5 linked regions of the Methanococcus voltae genome follow. The main gene of each other region encodes a partner of the protein of the gene in region 4 in a complex. Links are inferred from orthologs where the notes say so. Each region holds a gene or a part of one and is shown on either strand. Other genes may lie near its edges.

What was found.
Region 1: rpl37A (region 4) and J3E06_RS00855 share a complex: the UniProt entries of both Methanocaldococcus jannaschii proteins name them as parts of the 50S ribosomal subunit. The link is inferred for Methanococcus voltae from one-to-one orthologs.
Region 2: rpl37A (region 4) and J3E06_RS05435 share a complex: the UniProt entries of both Methanocaldococcus jannaschii proteins name them as parts of the 50S ribosomal subunit. The link is inferred for Methanococcus voltae from one-to-one orthologs.
Region 3: rpl37A (region 4) and J3E06_RS00850 share a complex: the UniProt entries of both Methanocaldococcus jannaschii proteins name them as parts of the 50S ribosomal subunit. The link is inferred for Methanococcus voltae from one-to-one orthologs.
Region 5: rpl37A (region 4) and rpl7ae share a complex: the UniProt entries of both Methanocaldococcus jannaschii proteins name them as parts of the 50S ribosomal subunit. The link is inferred for Methanococcus voltae from one-to-one orthologs.

The regions. Positions count from the first base shown.
Region 1 is NZ_JANUCR010000001.1:205,632-210,612, forward strand. What follows is about bases 1-2,864. They hold J3E06_RS00855 (50S ribosomal protein L30), read right to left. Parts: upstream 1,733-2,864; coding sequence 1,268-1,732; downstream 1-1,267. Other genes in these bases: secY (preprotein translocase subunit SecY), read right to left, coding at 1-207; J3E06_RS00850 (uL15 family ribosomal protein), read right to left, coding at 789-1,220; J3E06_RS00860 (30S ribosomal protein S5), read right to left, coding at 1,893-2,558; J3E06_RS00865 (50S ribosomal protein L18), read right to left, coding at 2,568-2,864. In the rest of the region: more of J3E06_RS00865, read right to left, coding at 2,865-3,152; J3E06_RS00870 (50S ribosomal protein L19e), read right to left, coding at 3,347-3,796; J3E06_RS00875 (50S ribosomal protein L32e), read right to left, coding at 3,955-4,359; J3E06_RS00880 (50S ribosomal protein L6), read right to left, coding at 4,368-4,916.
Region 2 is NZ_JANUCR010000004.1:18,608-23,480, reverse strand. What follows is about bases 1,107-3,862. They hold J3E06_RS05435 (50S ribosomal protein L13), read right to left. Parts: upstream 2,814-3,862; coding sequence 2,400-2,813; downstream 1,107-2,399. Other genes in these bases: J3E06_RS05425 (DNA-directed RNA polymerase subunit D), read right to left, coding at 3,639-3,862; J3E06_RS05430 (50S ribosomal protein L18e), read right to left, coding at 3,035-3,397; J3E06_RS05440 (30S ribosomal protein S9), read right to left, coding at 1,978-2,382; J3E06_RS05445 (DNA-directed RNA polymerase subunit N), read right to left, coding at 1,435-1,641; J3E06_RS05450 (DNA-directed RNA polymerase subunit K), read right to left, coding at 1,176-1,361. Outside these bases: J3E06_RS05455 (hypothetical protein), read right to left, coding at 1-911; more of J3E06_RS05425, read right to left, coding at 3,863-4,205; J3E06_RS05420 (30S ribosomal protein S11), read right to left, coding at 4,366-4,740; J3E06_RS05415 (30S ribosomal protein S4), read right to left, coding at 4,750-4,873. UniProt on the Methanocaldococcus jannaschii protein: This protein is one of the early assembly proteins of the 50S ribosomal subunit, although it is not seen to bind rRNA by itself. It is important during the early stages of 50S assembly.
Region 3 is NZ_JANUCR010000001.1:205,136-208,013, forward strand. It holds J3E06_RS00850 (uL15 family ribosomal protein), read right to left. Parts: upstream 1,717-2,878; coding sequence 1,285-1,716; downstream 1-1,284. Other genes in the region: secY (preprotein translocase subunit SecY), read right to left, coding at 1-703; J3E06_RS00855 (50S ribosomal protein L30), read right to left, coding at 1,764-2,228; J3E06_RS00860 (30S ribosomal protein S5), read right to left, coding at 2,389-2,878. UniProt on the Methanocaldococcus jannaschii protein: Binds to the 23S rRNA.
Region 4 is NZ_JANUCR010000001.1:368,155-373,010, forward strand. Bases 837-3,575 are described here. They hold rpl37A (50S ribosomal protein L37Ae), read right to left. Parts: upstream 2,482-3,575; coding sequence 2,191-2,481; downstream 837-2,190. Other genes in these bases: J3E06_RS01700 (KEOPS complex subunit Pcc1), read right to left, coding at 858-1,124; J3E06_RS01705 (rRNA maturation protein), read right to left, coding at 1,144-1,686; J3E06_RS01710 (DNA-directed RNA polymerase subunit P), read right to left, coding at 1,738-1,878; J3E06_RS01720 (ribosome assembly factor SBDS), read right to left, coding at 3,065-3,575. Also shown: J3E06_RS01690 (DHH family phosphoesterase), read right to left, coding at 1-220; J3E06_RS01695 (prefoldin subunit beta), read right to left, coding at 413-754; more of J3E06_RS01720, read right to left, coding at 3,576-3,769; psmA (archaeal proteasome endopeptidase complex subunit alpha), read right to left, coding at 3,995-4,762. UniProt on the Methanocaldococcus jannaschii protein: Binds to the 23S rRNA.
Region 5 is NZ_JANUCR010000004.1:212,120-217,030, reverse strand. What follows is about bases 1,757-4,550. They hold rpl7ae (50S ribosomal protein L7Ae), read right to left. Parts: upstream 3,434-4,550; coding sequence 3,080-3,433; downstream 1,757-3,079. Other genes in these bases: glmM (phosphoglucosamine mutase), read right to left, coding at 3,768-4,550; J3E06_RS06315 (30S ribosomal protein S28e), read right to left, coding at 2,752-2,982; J3E06_RS06320 (50S ribosomal protein L24e), read right to left, coding at 2,429-2,620; J3E06_RS06325 (DMT family transporter), read right to left, coding at 1,757-2,052. Also shown: J3E06_RS06330 (class I SAM-dependent methyltransferase), read right to left, coding at 394-1,038; more of J3E06_RS06325, read right to left, coding at 1,162-1,756; more of glmM, read right to left, coding at 4,551-4,911. UniProt on the Methanocaldococcus jannaschii protein: Multifunctional RNA-binding protein that recognizes the K-turn motif in ribosomal RNA, the RNA component of RNase P, box H/ACA, box C/D and box C'/D' sRNAs.

The sequences.
Region 1 (4,981 bases), 160 kb from region 4 along the record:
TGATGCAGTAACAGTCTGCCAAAAGTCAAACAATGCGGGAATTTCCGAACCGCCAGTATAAACATCTATTGTACCCAATATGAAATATAATAGAAGTACAATTCCTGTCCAGTAGAGTTTACCTTTAAATGATATATCCCTATCAGGTCTCTTAACTTCCGGTATATATTCTAAAACGGGTCTTATTTTTTGAAGAAATGATTCCAAAATATCACCCAATATGATACATATTGTAAATTTGTGAGATTTAAAACTATAAGCTTAAAAATTATATACAACATTCGTACATTATTATGCCTACAATATATTAAATTACAATACGGGTTTTATTTATGATTTTAATTATAAATTATGTATTCATAGATTAATAGTTTATAATCTATGGATTTAGTTGTATAATCTCCTAATTACATCAACATACAATTACATAGTATATTAATATAACGATTTAAATCTAAATTAATTACCAAATATTATTAAAAATATTAACTTATTTTTAACTATTACAAACACTATAAACAAGAATATTAGATTTAAACCTTTTAAAAGAGTATTCACTAAATTTAAAGTTGATAATACACTTATTTTTTAAATTAAATGGTAAATATCTACAAATTCCATAAAATACTTTTTTAGCGATACTTTTCAAAAAAAGCTTTTTTTCATAGATTTTTGCATAGTATTCACTATCATAAAAAATAAAAGCCAAAAGAAGAATTATTTGAATGCTAATTCTAATTTTATGGTTGTTATTCTTAAAATTTTTAAGAATAAAACGTTTTTCAGAATTATAATTCAACAGCTTCTCCCCCTGCTGCTTCTAATTTTGCAACTGCATTTTCTGAAAATTCTACTGCTGAAACTGCCATAGCTAATGAAATTCTACCTTTACCGAGTATTTTATCAAAACCTAAAGCTGCTGCATCTACAACGATTTTGTCGCCGTCTTTTTCGAATGCGTCAATGTTGCTTAAAACATATTCTTGGAGTTCTCCAACGTTGATTGTTTTCAAATCTTTGATAAGGCTTGCGTGTCTTACAAATCCACTTCTTCCGAAGTAGTCAGGGTTGAATTTACAGATGCTTAACCATTTATGTTTCTGAACACCTGCGTTACCTCTACCCCCTCTGTGACCTGCGCCTCTATGCTTTTTAGCTTCTCCATAACCGCAAGTTCTGGAGCCTCTTAATTTAGTAATTTTTTTACTTTTTCTAATCATTAAGACCACCTTAAATTACAAATCTAACTATAACTTAAAAAAGTTAATTACATCATCTTTATAATTAAATCGTTTATTTTTCCAGCTCTGTAACCTAAGGCTCCACCTACTGAAAATGGCCTTTTGATTCCTTCTTTGTCATATCCTTTTCTTGGAGGGTGTAATCTGAATACAGGTTTTACTTCTGTATCTTTTAACTTGATTTCGCCAGCCATAACTTTTTCAGCGAATTCTGAAACTGATAAATCTGTAGATTCTTTAACAATTTCTTCACTTACTCTGTTATTGCCTGCTAATCTTCCTCTTTTCAAGATTAACTTTTCAAAGGTTTCGTTGTCAATTTCACCGTAGGTTACGAAATCCTTAACCTTTTTAACCATTCCAATGTAGTGTTCATTTTCTGGAACGATTACACAGTGGTTTACCTTGTGGAGTCTTAACATTTTTAATGTATCAGCGATGTCTCTTTTTACGCCAACGCTTCCTCTTACTCTAATAACTGCGTAAGCCATGTTTTCACCATTGACCTTTTTATAGGCATTATATGAATTATCCGCTAAATTTTAAAATAAATTCAACCAAATATCATATAATTTATTGATATATTTAATAAAAATTAATTATTACACCAAGTATAATAATTAATTTATCGTTTTTAGATTATCGAGCTAATTAGTAAACTTTACCTTCTTTAAGACCTAATTTAGCCTTTTGAGCAGGTAAACATTTTACAAAGTTTAAGTTGTTTAAAGAATCAAATACAGCTAATGCAAAGTTGTATGTTGTTCTTGTGTCTCCGAATGTTTTTGTCCAAACATCTTTAACACCAGCAAGTCCTAAAACTGACTTAGCAACATTACCTGCAACTAAACCTACACCTCTCGGTGCTGGTATGATTTGAACTTTAACACTACCGCAATTACCGTCTGCTGTGAATGGAATTGAGTGTGGTCCACCGCAACCGCATTCCCACGAACCGCAACCTACTCTAACTCTAATGAGTGATAATTTTGCGTGTGCGATAGCTTTTCTAATAGCTGGGCCAACTTCTTTAGCTTTACCCATGCCTACTCCAACGTAGCCGTTTTTGTTTCCAACTACTGCTGTAGCTCTGTATCTTGCCCTTCTTCCTGACTTGTGCATTCTTTGAACTAATTTAACGTCCAAAACTTGCTCTTCAAGTTCAGGTAAAAGTACATCAACAATCTCTGGTTCAAGTATAGGAGTACCTTTATCGATGATTTCGTCGATTGAGGTAATTTGCCCTTCCTTTACTAACCTACCAACTTGAGTTTTTGGTTCCCAAGCATCGGTGTTAAATCTTCTTTTTTCAGCCATTTTATCACCTTACAAGCTAAGGATTTTTTCTTTTATTTCTTCAAAGTGTGCTGGCAAATCTTCAGGGTTTAAACCTTTTTCTAAGTACTTTGAGAATTGTTTCTTGTAAGCGTCTTCGTCTTCAGCTTTTAAAACTTTTGCATATTCAGCGATGTGAGCACCTGAAAGTCTTTCCTCATTACCGATGATTTCATCACCGTGTGGAATTTCTAAGCCTGCATCAAGAGCACCTTTTAAAACTGCGAATATTGCAGCTCCTTTTGTAGCTCTGTGTAAACCTTTATCGAGTACTGCTTCTTCAACGCCTTCTTTTACAGCTTTTTTACCAATCAATAAACCTGTTAAGTACGCTGTTGGTAAATTACCACAGTGTCCTTTATATCCTAATTTAACAAGCTCTTTTGAATGTGCTGAAGCTAATATGATATCTCCTTTCTCATCGTAAGCTACTATTTGAGCTACAATGTTGTTCAAGGATTTTCTCGCAACTAATCTTGGCTTACCAGACAATAATAATCCTAATCTTTGTCTGAAATCTGTTTTTCCTTCTCTTCTTCTTCTAAAAGGAACTCTGTACTTGGCGTTTCTTGCCATAACCATTCCTCCTTATAACTTTAGTTATAAATCAATAATAATTACGTATTATTAATAATTAATTAATAATTAGTTATTAATTATTTAATAATCAAATAACATGAATTAATATATATTAACTCTCTCGCAATTATTAGTTTATTAATTATAAAGGATAATTATTTTATGAAAAAATTAATAAATCAAAACACTAATTATTCGCTTAAGATACCGTGATCTTTCATGTAGAGTTTCATGTGGTTTCTACTTCTGAAAGCGCCACCTTTAGCCATTCTGTACAATTTTCTGTACTGTGTTCTTTCGATTTTATCTTCTTCTCTCATTTCTTTTAACATTCTTCTTAAAGGTCTAATGGTGTTAATCCATTTTTCTTTCTTAGGAGTTCTTGCACCCTTAGCACCTTTTCTAGAACCTTGGCCTTTTCTTTTGCCTTTTCTTTTCTGTTCTTGTATCTTTTTCTTTCTTGCGCTACTGATACCCTTTTCTTGCTTTTTAACAATGATACCGTCTTTAACTAAAGCTCTAATATCATCTTTGGTAATTGCAAGTTTAACTTTTTCTAAGTTTTCAGGGTCAACCCATACTCTATCAATACCGCAATCGAGTATGTTAGCTGCAATTCTTCTTTGAGTTGATACATCCATAATATCACCTGTCTTTACATTTTCAGACGTATGGATTCGATTGTTATAATTGCAATAACATTAATTCATGAGAATTACTCTAATTAGCCTGAATTTGATAATTGAATTATAGAATTGAATTATTATTATTTTTAAATAAATTTTGAATTTTTACTTAATTATTGTAATAATTCTTCTTGTTTTTGTTTTGAAATGTTTAAAATTCTAATATTTAATTCGTTAGCTTTTTTAATCATTTCAATTCTTTTTCTCTTACCAACTGTTGATGCAATTCTTGCTGCCTGAGTTTCAGGGTTTAAAGCTGAAATCTCTTTAACGTTATTAACAAGAACGTCTTCCAAACCTGATGGATGAAGATTCCTTACTAATGCAGGACATCTGTATCCGATTTTAACTACAGCAGCTCTGTGTTTCAATCCAATTCTCATACCACTGTGTTTACCGAATGGTCTTCTCCAGCTGGTACCGATTCTTGCGGTTCTGTGGCTATCTTGTCTTTTGAATTCAGGTCTTTTCTGTTTCATTTTGAGTTTTAATCTCATTAATCTTTTAAAATCACTCATGAAACCACCTATAATACCTTACCTGCTTTTTCAACGATGTAGATACCGTCTTGGAATACTCTTGTATCTCTTCCGCTTACTTTAGTGGCTTGTTCAATGTTTGCAGCAGTTTGACCAACAAATTCCTTGTTGATTCCGCTAACTATTACTTGTTCACCGCTTACTTTAACAGTGACATTAGGCATTACTTTTGCATTTCTTGGGTGTTTTTCACCTAAGAAGTTGTCAATAATTACAATGTTGCCTTTAACACTTACTTTCATAGGAAAGTGGGCGTATTTAATTGCTAATTTGTAATCAAAGCCTTCAGTAACTCCTTTTATCATGTTAAGAGCGTGTGCTTTATATGTACCTACCATAGCGGTCTGTTTTTTATTCGGGAAAGAACATTGAATAACAAGTTTATCATCTTCTAATGAGAATTCGATTCCTGTGTAATTTAATGTTTTTTCTAATTGTTTACCGCCGGATTTTACAGTAATGTTGTTGCCGTTTAGTTCAACATTTACATTTTCTGGGATAGAAACTTCTTCCCTTATAATTGCAGCAACTGGCATAACTATACCTCCTCGTCTTATCGTATGAAAATACAATAATAATGAATAATATCTTAGGATATTAG
Region 2 (4,873 bases), on a different replicon or contig from region 4:
AAAATTCTCTCAACATTCCAAAGTTCATTTAAAATTTTAGAAGTTAACGAAGTTTTTATAATTGGTACTTTAAATCCTATTGCTAAATGAGCAAAAGATGTATTTTCTGAATCTATCATTGGCGTTATACCTGCATTTGTCATATAACTTACCAAATACTTCATTTCAGTTAAAGAACCTGTTGTGTATGGATTTATTTTCGAAATATCGGCTTCTTCGTCCATATTCTCAGTACATAATAATCCATCAAAATCAACAATTTCATTTGTTTCCAAATAGTCCAAACTTTCTATCCGTTGGTCATAACTCGTTATTTTTGCACCCATTAAAATATCTAAGTCTTCATCTTCTGCAATATTTGATATAATTTCCGAAAAATCGTCTATATTGTCAAAAACAGACTTACAAAGGAATTCACCTTCCATATTTCTGGATTGATATTTTGGGTATATATTGTCAATGATAAACTCGTACGTATGTATCATTTCCCCGATTGATTCAGCCATTGGAAATACAATTAATTGATTACCTTTTTTATCCGCTAAAATAGGACAACTTACTACAGGTAAATCAGCCGATAAAATACCGCCTATATGTTTAAACATTGGTATATTGATACTATTTGATGCAGCCCTTGCGACACTAACTGATGCACTCATTGTAATCATAGGATTGTCAACGTTTGTGTCGCAGATTATTGCATCGATAAAATCTTGGTCGTATGCAGGATATCCTATTATTTCGGGAGCTATCACATTTTCGATATCTGAAATTACATATTCTGGATTATCCACATCTATAACATCGTATCCTATCCCCTTTTCAGTTATTGTGGATATTTTTACCTGAATTTTGGAATTTTTGAATACTTTCTTTGCAGTTATTCTTTTTATAGCTGTTTCATATTCCAAATAAATCCCCTACTTCGATTTTTAAATTATTGCAATTATTAGTATTGATTAAATAATAAATAATTAGATAGGTTGTTAAAATTAGGCGAATTATTAAATAAATAAAATATTAAATAACTATATTATTTGATAAATAATTAATAAAAATTGAGAAAATTAATAACATTGCAAATTTGCAAATATGACATTTTATGAAAATTTATATATAAATTCCCATATAAAAGTGAATAATCAAATAAAAGAAAAACACTTTTTATCAGACTATTATTCATCTAATTTAATAACTTTAGGTTTTTTGATTGTTAAAGGTACAGCACCTTTGCTTACCTCTTCAATTGCTAAATCTAAAGATGAACTACTGTCAGAATCTACAGTAGTTGGTGCTCCGCCTGAAATTTGCAAGGCTCTTGAACCTATTAATCTCGCTTTTTCAAATTTTGTATAGCTCAAAAAATCACCCGCACGAACTTTTAACATTTTTGATTATAGAATTATGGATTTTGATTAATGGATTATTAATATTTTATTTATATTCCATTACATCGTCAAATAAATCCTTGTCGTTATGTAATCTATGGGATGCAAACATCCTTCTGCAACAATATTTTGTAATATCTAAATCGTCTAAAATCTCGTCTGATTTTTCCCCATTTGTAAGTCTTTCATGGTATTCTCCATACACTTCTGAAACAACTGTCCCACAAGAAAAGCATCTAACCGGAAACATCATATGTTATCACCTTTTTACCGGTAAAAGTGTTTAAAATTATAATATTCGTAATTACAGTATTGAATTATTTGTATTTCATTTTTAGGATAAATATGTTTTATACCATCAAATATTTAAAATTATTTAAAACTTAAAATTAAATCTGATAAAAAACTTAAAAACTTAAAAACTATACGGTTAATACTCAATAAATTTGTAATAGTAATAATAAAATCTAAAACTTAAAAATCAATAATTATTTCAATTATTTAATTTAGTATATAATATTTACATATTAACATACTTAATATATACTCAATTTTAAAAGTAAAATCTAAAAGATAAATAGTAAATAATTTATCTGTATGATTTTTGTCTTTTAGCTCTTGGACCTTTTGAAGACTTACTTGGTTTGTGCGGTTCAGTTCTTCTTGCATCACTAACTAACATTGTTCTGTCGTAAGCTAAGTACTTATCTTTTAATTCGAGGTTTCCTACGAATTCTACGATTGCTTTACCTAAAGCAGTTCTTACTGCTTCTGCTTGACCAACAGCACCGCCACCTTTAACGTCGATGTCGATGTTAATGTTGTTTAATTCTTCACCAGCTAAAATTACAGGCTCCATTAACTTCATTTTTAAGTATTTTGAGTCTATTAATTCTATAGGCTTTTTGTTAATTCTAATTCTTCCGTTTCCTTCTTTAGCAGTAGCTCTTGCAACTGCAGTTCTTCTTTTTCCTACTGTATTGATAACTTTCACGCTAAATCACCTCTAAATTAAAATTTAGCACCTAAGAAGCTACTTAATTCTCCCAAAGTTACGTACTTGTTTGTTTTTGGTATTGAACCTAAAACAATGTCTGCTTCAACACCTGCAGGAGCTCCTACTTCAACTTTAATTTTTTTGAATGCTTCTACTCCTCTTGGCTTTTTGTAAGGGAGCATGCCTCTGATAATTCTTCTTAATATATCTTCTGGCCTTCTTGGGAATTTTGGACCCATCTTTTTAGGGTTGGAAATACTTTTTCTGTTTCTCAATTGCACGTATTTTTGGAAAATAAATTCTTTATTACCAGTCATAATTGCTTTTTCAGCGTTGATAATTACAACTTCTTCACCGCTTAATGCAACTTTAGCAACATATGAAGCTAATCTTCCAACTACAGCGTTTTCAGCATTAATAACAACCATGCTTATCCACCTTTCGTGTTTATCGTTCATAAATATGATTATGAGGGCATATAAATGTATACGCCATAATGATAATAATTATCTGATAATTAGATTAATTTTAGCATTTAAATAATTAATAATGAAATAACATAATGAATAATAATATAATAATATAATAATATAATACAATAATTACTATAATAAATTATTATAATATTATACTAATATAATTATCTCAATTATGCCATAATAACTACTTTTGAACCTTTTGGGTTTTGTTCTACGAGTTCTGGGATTGTAATACATTTACCACCAGCAGCTTCGATAGCTAACTTTGCAGAGTTTGAGAAAGTGAATGCAGCTACAGTAACGTTTTGTTTTAAGGAACCTGCACCTAAAACTTTTCCAGCTACTACAATTGTATCGTTTTCTGAAGCGTATCTGTTTATTTTACTGATGTTTACTTCTGCCCTTCTTCTTGAAGGTTTTGCCATTCTTTTAGCAACGTCTTTCCAAATTGGTGCTTCATTTTTAAAAGCTGCTTCTTTTAAGAACTGTACCAATCCGTGTACTTCAGGGTTTGTTGCAAGTAATTTTCTCATGATTTTCACCATGTCATGTTTGATTATCTTATCATATTTCTAATATTAAATATTTATGAATAATATACTAATATTATATCAATATTATTAAATATAGTAAATAATCTCAAAGATTATAAATATTATTGGTTCGTGAAATTTTTGGAGTTAATATATTTAATTAACGTTATTTCGAGTAATTAATAAATTAGTAATACAATATTCGATTAATAAATATACTAATAATCATATTAATAAACTATTAATCAAATACATGACTTTCTAATTCAATTAAACATGTTTCAGCTTTATTTTTAAGAATCTCTAATGCAGACCTTATTAAATCCTCAGCTTCCATGTTTTTATGAGATTCAATTTTAAACTCTACGAGATTATCTCCGAGTTCTTTGTAAACCACATTACATGGTTGCCATTTTGAGTGAATTTTACCGGTTCCTACCAATGCTTCACATTCAGCCTCTAATTTCTGACCTTCTGCTAATTTAACCAATGGTACATTATCAAAAGCAGATTCTCCCACTTCTGAGTTTAAATCGGATGAATAAACTGTACAAGGTCCTTCTTTAGATACTACAAATGTTATTAACTCATCAGAACTTACAGGTTTTCCTTTTATTGGTACCATACCTAACCTATGAGCTAAAACTTCATCGTACATTGAAGAAGTGTTTTCATAGAAAAAAACATTTTCTATGGCATAAGTTGGTAATTCTGATATCATTATTCTTCTTAATGCACTGGAAAAAGATAAAGGAGCTTCAACTTTCATAGTTATGATTTCTCCAGTTCTTTTTACCTCTTTTTGCATATCAGTTATCAAAAAAATCACCAAATCAATTTCATAAATATTTAATAATTATTTAACAGGTATTTACTAAATTAATAGATTACCGTAAATTATTATAAATTTTAATCCAAAATATAAGAGTATTAATAATAAATTTGAATAAATTTATAAATTAAATTAATTATCTGTTTTTCCTTTTAGGTGTTGTACCATCGTGCGGAATTGGCGTAGCATCTTCGATTCTACCGATTCTAATTCCTGCTCTTGATAAAGCTCTGATAGCTGCTTGAGCACCTGGTCCTGGATTTTTGGATTTTTGTCCACCAGCACCCCTTACTTTAACGTGAACATGGTCAATACCCTTATCTCTGATTAAATCAGCGATTTTGAATGCTGCCTGCATTGCTGCGTAAGGTGATGATTCATCTCTCTGGTTTCTTACAATCATACCACCAGATACCTTAGCAATTGTTTCTGAACCTGTTACATCTGTAACATGAAGTATTGTGTTGTTGTATGATGCGTATATATGCACTACTCCCCATTTTTGACTCATTTAATCACCTTATTGTTTTTCCTCTACGGCTTTTGCCCTTTCAGGATGATTTTCGGCAGCCAAAGGTGAAATACCAACGTATGAAATAGCATCTGATTCTTCAAGTTCTACTAAGTATGAAGGTGATGATACT
Region 3 (2,878 bases), 160 kb from region 4 along the record:
TACTTTCAGCATAAACTACAACTAAGAATACGGATATTGTTGCGAGTATTGGCAATATGTATTCTAAAGCTGGCCCCATACTTCCTGAAACCATTGCGGTAAAGAATTTCCATAAATAACCTTGTGGACCTAAAGCACCTACGAATATTGTTTGGGAAACCCCTGCTGCAATGAATAAACCGATACCAGAACCTATACCATATCGTGAAACAATTTCATCTAAATAGATAAGTAATATAGCACCGATTGCTAACTGCAATATTAAAGCTAATGACATCGTTGGCGTAAGTGCACCAAAAGCTCCTGCCAATACGAACATTCCAGCTTCTAAGAAACATAAGAATATACCAAATGCTTTTTGGAGACCTTGGAATAATGCCCTATTATCTGGTTTTGACATATCTAACTTAACCAGTTCAGAACCGATTAACAGCTGCATTATAATACCTGCTGTAACGATAGGACCAATACCTAATGTGATAATAGTTCCCATTTTTGATGCAGTAACAGTCTGCCAAAAGTCAAACAATGCGGGAATTTCCGAACCGCCAGTATAAACATCTATTGTACCCAATATGAAATATAATAGAAGTACAATTCCTGTCCAGTAGAGTTTACCTTTAAATGATATATCCCTATCAGGTCTCTTAACTTCCGGTATATATTCTAAAACGGGTCTTATTTTTTGAAGAAATGATTCCAAAATATCACCCAATATGATACATATTGTAAATTTGTGAGATTTAAAACTATAAGCTTAAAAATTATATACAACATTCGTACATTATTATGCCTACAATATATTAAATTACAATACGGGTTTTATTTATGATTTTAATTATAAATTATGTATTCATAGATTAATAGTTTATAATCTATGGATTTAGTTGTATAATCTCCTAATTACATCAACATACAATTACATAGTATATTAATATAACGATTTAAATCTAAATTAATTACCAAATATTATTAAAAATATTAACTTATTTTTAACTATTACAAACACTATAAACAAGAATATTAGATTTAAACCTTTTAAAAGAGTATTCACTAAATTTAAAGTTGATAATACACTTATTTTTTAAATTAAATGGTAAATATCTACAAATTCCATAAAATACTTTTTTAGCGATACTTTTCAAAAAAAGCTTTTTTTCATAGATTTTTGCATAGTATTCACTATCATAAAAAATAAAAGCCAAAAGAAGAATTATTTGAATGCTAATTCTAATTTTATGGTTGTTATTCTTAAAATTTTTAAGAATAAAACGTTTTTCAGAATTATAATTCAACAGCTTCTCCCCCTGCTGCTTCTAATTTTGCAACTGCATTTTCTGAAAATTCTACTGCTGAAACTGCCATAGCTAATGAAATTCTACCTTTACCGAGTATTTTATCAAAACCTAAAGCTGCTGCATCTACAACGATTTTGTCGCCGTCTTTTTCGAATGCGTCAATGTTGCTTAAAACATATTCTTGGAGTTCTCCAACGTTGATTGTTTTCAAATCTTTGATAAGGCTTGCGTGTCTTACAAATCCACTTCTTCCGAAGTAGTCAGGGTTGAATTTACAGATGCTTAACCATTTATGTTTCTGAACACCTGCGTTACCTCTACCCCCTCTGTGACCTGCGCCTCTATGCTTTTTAGCTTCTCCATAACCGCAAGTTCTGGAGCCTCTTAATTTAGTAATTTTTTTACTTTTTCTAATCATTAAGACCACCTTAAATTACAAATCTAACTATAACTTAAAAAAGTTAATTACATCATCTTTATAATTAAATCGTTTATTTTTCCAGCTCTGTAACCTAAGGCTCCACCTACTGAAAATGGCCTTTTGATTCCTTCTTTGTCATATCCTTTTCTTGGAGGGTGTAATCTGAATACAGGTTTTACTTCTGTATCTTTTAACTTGATTTCGCCAGCCATAACTTTTTCAGCGAATTCTGAAACTGATAAATCTGTAGATTCTTTAACAATTTCTTCACTTACTCTGTTATTGCCTGCTAATCTTCCTCTTTTCAAGATTAACTTTTCAAAGGTTTCGTTGTCAATTTCACCGTAGGTTACGAAATCCTTAACCTTTTTAACCATTCCAATGTAGTGTTCATTTTCTGGAACGATTACACAGTGGTTTACCTTGTGGAGTCTTAACATTTTTAATGTATCAGCGATGTCTCTTTTTACGCCAACGCTTCCTCTTACTCTAATAACTGCGTAAGCCATGTTTTCACCATTGACCTTTTTATAGGCATTATATGAATTATCCGCTAAATTTTAAAATAAATTCAACCAAATATCATATAATTTATTGATATATTTAATAAAAATTAATTATTACACCAAGTATAATAATTAATTTATCGTTTTTAGATTATCGAGCTAATTAGTAAACTTTACCTTCTTTAAGACCTAATTTAGCCTTTTGAGCAGGTAAACATTTTACAAAGTTTAAGTTGTTTAAAGAATCAAATACAGCTAATGCAAAGTTGTATGTTGTTCTTGTGTCTCCGAATGTTTTTGTCCAAACATCTTTAACACCAGCAAGTCCTAAAACTGACTTAGCAACATTACCTGCAACTAAACCTACACCTCTCGGTGCTGGTATGATTTGAACTTTAACACTACCGCAATTACCGTCTGCTGTGAATGGAATTGAGTGTGGTCCACCGCAACCGCATTCCCACGAACCGCAACCTACTCTAACTCTAATGAGTGATAATTTTGCGTGTGCGATAGCTTTTCTAATAGCTGGGCCAACTTCTTTAGCTTTACCCATGCCTACTCCAACGTAGCCGTTTTTGTTTCCAACTACTGCTGTAGCTCTGTATCTTGCCCTTCTTCCTGACTTGTGCATTCTTTGAACTAATTTAACG
Region 4 (4,856 bases):
TTGCTGAAATTCTGTATTTTCCAGTTTTTGGATTCGTTCCAGTTTCTTCATCCGATTTTACATTTTTTAATTTTTTTGGCTTATTTATATGTTCTGCCAAAAATCTAAGCCCAATACATGCACCTATTGCGTCAGGGTCTGCATTATGATGGCATAAAAACAGAATTTCATCGGATTTTAGAATTTCTTTTAATTTTTCAATATCATATTTATTATTCATAAAATCATCATCTTTTCTTTTAAAATTTATAAATTAAGTTTATTTAACATATATTTTAAACTACTGTTTTGTATAGTAATATTGTTAAATTTTTGTAAAATAGATTGATTTAAAATTCAAATAACTTCAAATAATTACATAGCAATGTTTTAAAATTAAAAAATGAATAGTTTATTAAAAATATATATTTAATTATTGGTTGCCTTCGAGAGCTTTTTGTAAAGTTTCTTGGAGTTCTTCGTATCTTTGTTGCATTTTTTCTTCTTGTTTTGCAAAGGTAGCAACTCTGATGCTTAATGTTTCCAATTTTTCTTCTAATTCGATTTTAACTTCATCTTTTTTTCTTTTGATTAAGATTCCGCCAGCCATTTTGAAAACTTCGTCAGATTCTGATTTTGCCATTTCTTCGATAGCTTTTTCAAATTCTTTCATTTGTGTTTCAAATTGTTGTTTTTGCATCATAATCATTTGCAATTGTTGTTGTAATTGTTGAAATTGTGCAATTTGGTTTTGAACATCTGCAGGTACATCCATATTATCAATCCTCTCTTAAATTTCTGTTATTAGGTGTTATTACATATTATTATCTATTAGCTATATATTATCTATTTGATTAATTTGTATTCAAACTTTAATATTATCTTTTATTTATAATTTCGTATATGTTTTCAGCGATTTTTATCCACCGAATATATGAATATACGGAAGCTTTTAGAATACTTACCTCTTCGGCACTTCCACATATTTTTATGACATTATCTTTAATTTCCATATCGCATTTTGAACGAATTTGACTATCACAATGTTCAACATAAACACTATTATATATCGTTTCAGCTGTTTTAACATCGTTGAATGTTAATTCAAGTTCAAAATATGGATTATTGTTTGTTTTCATTTTCATTATTTCACGAATAGTTAGTTTATTCTTCCTCTTCGAAAATATCGAAAATTTTATGACCTGTGATTTTTAATTTAGGGCCAATATGTACGTTTTCAGAGTCATTTACGTTGTAAAAATCTAAAAAATGAACTCCTTCGCAACCTTTGTTAAATTTTAATAAGGTATATTCCGTATTATCTTTCTTATTAGTATTAATTGCATAAATTGGCTTTTTTAGATTATTAAACAAAAATTTTGTAAATAATTTCCTAAATTCCTTACAATTGTCCTCAAAATCATAAACTATAGTATTCTGAATTTCTACTTTTTCAGAAATGATTTCTCTTTGCAATTTGATAGCCATAATTACCGATAGAACTTTATTATTTTCAACATCGTATATTTTTAATTTATTAGGATTGCCCTTTAATTCCTCGATAACTACAAAATTTTTATATTTCTCAATTAATTCTGAAGCCGAAGTTTTCCCTCGATTAACAGTTTTAATATTAAAAACCTTTGACAAATCATTTGCTAAACTACGAGTTCTTTGTGAAGGCTTTCGGGATGTGGTTATTATCATATTACTAACCTACTTAAGTTATATATTCCATTTATATACATTATACTTTAATTATCTTGCCTGAACTTTTTTAACTATTTTAGGTCTTAATTTTATTAATACTCTATTACTGCAGTGTGGACATTTAGCTTTTGAACCGATATCATCAATTGTTATGATTCTTTGACAATTTGAACATCTGTATTCTACCATATTATCACCATTATGTAATTATCCGTCAATTATCTTCTTTTTTATATTATTTTTATAATATATTATTTTATTTTTATAATTATAACATTATAAGTCTAAAATTTTATGTAATATTATTATGAGTAATATACATAGTAATTTAAGTTATATATTTTTATTTATTCATAACTACTATATTGATATACTATATTTATGTTATTTTTACAAATAAGCAATATAATTAATCTATATCTAAAAATTAGTCTTAAAAAATTGAATAGTTTCATAAATCTTAAAATAAAATAAATAAAATAAGTAAGAATATTTGTTAAATTAAATTTCTCTGTTTTTACTATCAATAACTCTTCTGATAGCTTTTGTAACAGCTTTTCCCGAACCTGTTTCAGGGGTGTAAGCTCCACCAGCTAATTTAGCATTACACTTTGAGCATACCCAAATTGAAGTACCTGCTCTTTTTAATTTAGGGAATCCACATACAGGGCATTTGTATGCTTTTTTCTGTTTCATTTCTACGTTTCTTAATCTTACTCTGAGTTTTCTACCGTATCTTGGTCCGAACCTACCAGATGAACCAACTTTTTTAGTGTGGCTGTATTCTACCATATTATCACCTAATAATTAAAATATTGAAACTACATCCTTTTTGTCTTTAATTTGTAATTTCGTGTTTTTTCATAAATTTAATATATTTATTATTTATTGATTTAGTATTCTTTAGTATTCTTTAGTATTTTTTGCAACTTTTGCATTACTACTAAATTACTTCATCATTTTTGGATTTATTTCTAAATTATACAAATTTAAATCATAATCCTTTTAAAATGAGCATTTGCCCATTTAATACATAAACGTGTTGAATTTTAAAAAACACAAATTCGGCACGTAATATTTGTTGTATGTTAAATTAAGTTTTACACATATCCACGATATATTTACTCTATAGAATATCCTATACTACAATATAAACTTATCTATAGTATAAAATATTACAAGAATCATCACATAATTTAGATTATTACCCATCTAACAACTATATGATTTATCTAAAATTAGTATTGCTTTTTAATATATAAAACTATATCCAAACTACAAGTTTGAACTGTGCATTATTGTATTAAAAATTAACCTAAAAAATAAAATAAAAATAAAATAAAATAAAATAAAAATTGGAAAAATTTAGAAAGATTTATAATCTTTTTAAAACTCTTGTTTGAACAGAACCTTTTGTTATTTTATTTAAAAACATATAAAATTCGTTTTCAATACCACTTGGTATTTCAATCACAAACACAAGAGAGCCATCCCCCATCCATTCCTCTTTTTTAATAGTCCCGTATTCTGCCAAAGAGTGGTATAGTGTACCTGCATATTCCCCACCAAGTTTAACAGCCACTTCTCTTTTTTCGAATTTCATAGGTAAAATTAACCTAAGTTTTTTTATCACGTCATTTACTTGCTCTTCAGCACTTTTATACAAATCTATTGAAACCCTTGCTTCATTCATAGCATTTTCAATTCTTTTTGGAGGGTGAGGAGTATCGGTTTGTGGATTAATAGTATTCCTTGCAATAAAAGATATAACTTGCTTCTTTTTTTGTTCCTGCATTTCTTTTCGCTGTTCTGCAGTTAAATGAACTTGTCCTTTCATCAATATTTTTTCAGCAATTTTTTTACCATCTAAAGTTTCAAATACTTTCATTAATAGTTCATCAGGAGCTTTTTCTCCTTTTGCAATGTCCTTATAGATATGTTCTGATGCTAAAATGTCTGAAATATCCGCAGATGATTGATTTTCCTTATATTTAGCTGCTAAATATGGGTCGACATATATTTCAAATTTTTCACCGTGTGATTGTAGTCTTGCCATAACCGCATTATCTAATGATGCCATAATACCCCTTTTATCACTTGTTTTATCGAACAAAATAATTTTACACTAAAATAACCTAATATAAAATAATAATGCAAATTTAATATAGATTTAATATAAATTTAATGTAGAACTAAATAATAGAGTTATAATATTGTAAATACCCAATATTGTAAAAATGAAAAATAATTATTATTTTAAATTATTTTTTAACAATAACCTATTAAAATATATTTTCTTCAAATATTATTCTTCATTTTCTTCTTGAATTTTATTTTCATCTTCGATAGCTTTTGAAACGTATTCAATAACTGATTCAATTTCTTCAACTGATTTTTTCTCAACCAATTTCTCACTATCTTTTACAATTGCCATATCTACGCTAATAGCATTTAATTCAGGATTTATTTTGTTTAAAATATATATTGCCAAGTCCATACCTTCTTTGACAGTGATATTTTCATCGTATTTTTCTTCAAGAAGTTCCATTGCTACATGTCTGCCTGAACCGATTGCAGAAGCTTTGTATTCGATTAAAGCACCGCTTGGGTCTGTTTCAAATAATCTGGCACTGTGCTTATCAATTCCGGTAATTAAAAGTGCTAAACCAAATGGTCTTGCTCCACCGTGCTGTGTATAAGCTTGTTTAATATCACAGATTTTTTTAGAAAGTGCCTCGACAGTTATTTTTTCACCATAGGTGATTCTGTTTATTTGAGCTTCTGTTCTTGCCCTGTCTATTAAAACTCTTGCGTCAGCGACTAAACCTGATGTAGCAGCAACGATATGGTCATCGACTTGGAATATTTTCTCAATTGATGATACTTCGACTAACTTGTTTGAAATTCTTCTGTCGACTGCTAAAACTACACCATCTTTACATTTGATACCTACGGCTGTAGTGCCTCTTCTAACAGCTTCTCTTGCATACTCAACCTGGTATAATCTACCTTCTGGGCTGAATATTGTAATTGCTCTATCGTATCCTGATGCTCCTGGAACCATTTGCATAATCTTCCTCCTGTATACGCAATATTTTATTTTATTTTAGTCTAATTGTCAACCAAAATTAAATTACATAATTTTAATAATAAATTTTAATAATAAA
Region 5 (4,911 bases), on a different replicon or contig from region 4:
CGCCATTTAGTTAATTAACCATTTATATGATGCTGTTTACCACATAGTATGCCATACTACTGTTATACTGTTATTATTGAATTTATTAAATAAGTACTCATATAATATTCATAAAATATTTGTGATTATTATAGTATATAGTATTTTCGATATGTTTTATCGTCCTTATCATATAGCCAATATATTAGTACTTGTATGTAAAAAAGTAATATTAAATAATAAATAAAATATATTTTTTAATAAAAAATAATACTAATTTTATATATTTATAAAAAAAGTACGATAAATAAATTAATTTAAATTTACCCGATTAAACTAACTAATATGATAAACGTTAATAAAATAGTATTAACAAGGTTAATATTTACCATATTTGTCATTTGATAGGGTATTTTATTCATTTACTGAATTATCTACTGAATTATCTACTGAATTATCTAATGATTTATTTAAACTACATAAAACTCTATAACCAGATTTTATTTTAACAATTTCCACATTTCCGTATGTTTTTTCCATAAAGTCAGTTAAAGACTTTGCACCGTGTTTTGTTTTAATAACCACATATATTTTACCATTTGGCTTTAAGAAATTTAAACCTTCAGATATTATCTTATGAATAATAGCTTTACCTGCTTTTATTGGAGGGTTTGAGATTATTGTATCAAATTTAGCATCTTTTGGTACTTCTTCGTACAAATTTCCTTGAAATATTTTTATATTTTTATTTTTCACGTGGTTTAACTTTATATTTTGTTTTGCTAAACTTACAGACCTTTTATTTATATCAGTCATAATTACCGAATTAACGTCATCTGCTAAGGATATGCCTATAGCACCATAACCACAACCCATATCCAATATATCATCTTCTTTTTTAAATTCAGAGTAATGTACAAGAATTTGAGAACCTTTATCCACATAATTTGGGGAAAAAATCCCTGCATCTGTGTTAAATAACAGTACTTTGTTATTTATGGTGCCCCTTATAGTTGTTTCATTGTGTTTTGAATTTGGATTTTCTGAAAAATAGTGCATAGTTTTACCTTTTGAAATTTTAAGTTAATTTAATAATATATTAACTTAATTTAATTTAATTTAAGTAATTTAGAATTATTTAAAATTAATAAGTAATTATAGTATAAAAATATTTTATAGAAATTATTTAATTTTACTCTTTCGTTTTTCAGAATAGGTTAACAAACCTACAGACATTAAAACCAAAAAGGTACCTGAAATCATTGAAATATTTAAAGATTCACCCAATAGTAAAACTCCAATAACTACACTCACAATTGGCTCCATAGTACTTAATATAGCTGCGTTAGAAGCTCCTATTTGTCCTACACCCCTTAAGAACAATATTAAAGAGATTGCAGTTGAAAATATTGCTATAAATGCCATAGCACCCCAAGCCATAGGTGTTAAATTTAGTGCAATTCCATTTGTAAGGAATCCATATATCAAAAGAATTGCAGATGCTGAAACCGTTAAGTAATAAGATGATACAATAGCATCTGAACACGTTAATTTACCTTGCCCTGCTGCTACAATGTACACCGCATACAATACTCCAGATATTAAACCTAAAAATATCCCGTAAGGGTTTAAAATTCCACCCTCGCCATTTGCTAATAATACTACACCGATTATAGAAAGTAAAAGGCAAAATATCTTTTCAGCGATTACTTTTTCTTTAAATAACGCCACCATAATTATTACAACAGAAGCGGGGTAAACAAAGTGTAAAACTGTTGCGGCACCTGTTGGTATGTAATAATATGCCATAACTAATGATAAAGCCGCAGCTACATAAAATAACGCTCCATAAAGTGCTATATCAAATATTTTGGTTGTAGTTATTTTTTTATCCACTTTTTTTATATTTAAGTATGCGCCCAAAAAAATGGCTGCAATTAAAAATCTGAACAATATAACCGTTGTAGCATTAGAACCGCCATCAAAAGCGATTAGTGCGAAATAAGGCACCATACCATAAGAGCCTGAAGCCAATAAAACATAAAGAATTCCTTTTAAATTAGATGAAGACATTAAATTACCTTTTTTATTTTATGAATTGATTAAATAACGTTTATAGGGTTAAAGATTATAAATTATATATAAATTGTAAAAATAACTGAAAAATTCTTAATTTTAACGAGTGTTAAAGATTTTTAACTTAACAGAGGTTAATTATCAAGATTAATCAATAAAAAATAATATTCATTCGATATAATCATACGAACCATCCATTTAGATATATGATATCATATCTGTAAAATATTAACAATATTAAATATTACTAATATTACTAATATTATTAGTATTAATAAAAGGAAAATAATAATTTAAATTTAAATTAATTTAGTTATTTAATATAGTTATTTAACTTAATATTAACTTAATTATTTAACTTAAATTATTAAATTTATTGTTGTCCTTTTGTTATTCTTCTGAAGATGTTTGTCCATCTTAATCTTCTTCCTACTCTACCGAGTTTGAAGTTTTTTTCACATTTTGATGAGCAAAAGTGCATAATTGAACCATCTTTTTTAACGTATTTTTTTCCGCATCCTGGTTCAATTTCACCTTCACAAAAGCTACATGTTTTCCATTCCATTTTCATCACCAAGTCGGAATTGTCAGTAATTGAACATAAACAATTGGTAAACATATTAAAAATATTTAATGTTTATAGTTTAACTACTGTATGATATCCGATTATAAGAATATGTTAGGATTGTTATCCACTTATCTTCTTCTTTTTCCTAAAGGTTTTGCTTCTCTCTCGGTTTCTCTTAACATAATAATATCGCCGAGTTTAACTGGACCTTTAACGTTTCTTGTTAAAATTCTACCATTGTCTTTTCCACCTAAGATTTTACATCTTACTTGGAAAATTTCGCCAGTAACTCCTGTTTTACCATTTACTTGAATGATTTCAGCAGCTACTGCCTCTTTGTATACCATTTCATCAGCCATTGCTAATCACCTAATTTGTGCTTATGCTTCGTGTTTCTAATTAATATAGATAAATTCATAAAGCAAATCTAAATTAAATTAAATTAAATTAATTAAATTATGCTTTTAAAGCGTTAACTTTTTCAACTAACTCGTTTAATCCTTCAGCATCTTCGGTTTCGATAATAGCAATTGCTGATGTAGGAACTTCTAAGTTTGCAGCTTTTCCTAAATCTTCTTTTGTAGCGCAATATGTGTATGCGATACCTTTTTCTTCACAGATAGCAGGGATGTGTGCTACGATTTCTTCAGGTTGAACATCTTTAGCAACTACTACTAATTTTGCTCTACTTCTTTCTACTGCTTTGGTTACTTCGTTAGCTCCTTTTTTAATCATAGTAGCTTTGGAAACTACTTCAGCAGTTTTCTCTTCTAATTCTTGTGGTACTTCAAATTTTACATAAACAGCCATATTATGACCTCCTTCACTATTTAAAAAAATTTTTTTTATCCGGATGGCACCCACTCGTATCATCATGGTATTATTAAAAGAGTGGTACACTACTATACTATACAATAGTATATAATATTTACGGTCAAAAAGTTAAAAAATAGTAATAATTAGAAATAATTAAAAATAAATAATGGTATTAATTGGTATTTATCAATACTCTACATATATTTAAGAAAATAAATTATATAAATCAAAAAAATGTTTTTAATCGATTTTAATAGTATATTCTTCTTATTATTTTATTATTATTTTATTATTTTATTATTTTATTATTTTTATTATTTTTATTATTTTAATTTAAAAAATTATCCAATAACTCTTTTGATTGATTAAATAACTCTTTTGCAACTTTTTCATCCTTTGCTTCTACCCTAATTCGAATGTAAGGCTCAGTGCCGGACGGTCTAATTAAAACCCAAGCATCTTTATCTTCGAGGTCAAACCTTGCACCGTCAAGGGTATTTGGTACACAGTTAAACAATTTTTCGCCTTCTTTTGCAACTTTTTGCATTACTTCGCTTTTTTTATCATCACTACAACTTATTTTTTCACGCATATTATCATAAGCGGGTATTTCATCCATTATGTCACATAATTTTTTATTAAAGTGCTCCATCATTTCCAAAAGTCTTAAACCGGACAATATCCCGTCAGGGGTCATATGTATTCCACTGTGTATCCAAGTACCGGAAGGTTCTCCCCCAAATTGAACATCTTCCCCGTTTTTAGCTAATTCTTTAATTTTATTCGATACAGCAACGTCTCCAACTTTTGTACGCATAATTTTTATAGATTTACCTTTTGAATTAGCGTTTACATATTCATCGAGTGCAATAGATGCATCAATTGTTGTAATTATGCTGTTTGTATCCGTTGTTTCTACAATAAATCGAGAATATGCGGTTAAAAGTTTATCAAAATCCGTTATACGTCCTTTTTCGTCAATTGCTATCATTCTGTCGGCATCACCGTCGTGTGCAATTGCGATATAATCTTTATTTGGAACCGAATTTAACCCTTTTATCATATCCATTGTTTCAATTAAGTTCTTTTCGTTTGGTTCGGGCATTCTACCAACAAAACGACCGTCAAAGTGTGAATTTATAGATATTACCTTACAACCCATTTCAGTAAATAAATATGGCGATAATTCGCAAGCTGCAGCGTTGCTACAGTCCACTAAAACGTTATGTTTGTAAGTTAATGGTTTCAAATTGTTTATTATAAATTTGCAATATTCAATTATTGAATATTTGTCTTCAACCACTTTGCCTATAGTACTCCAATTAGTTCGCTCATAATCCTTATTTTCAATTATGGACTCAATATGATGCTCTTGTTCTTCTAAAAATGCAGTACCATCTTTATTAAACAATTTTATACCGTTGTACTCGGGAGGGTTGTGGGAAGCTGTAATCATAATCCCCATTTCATAG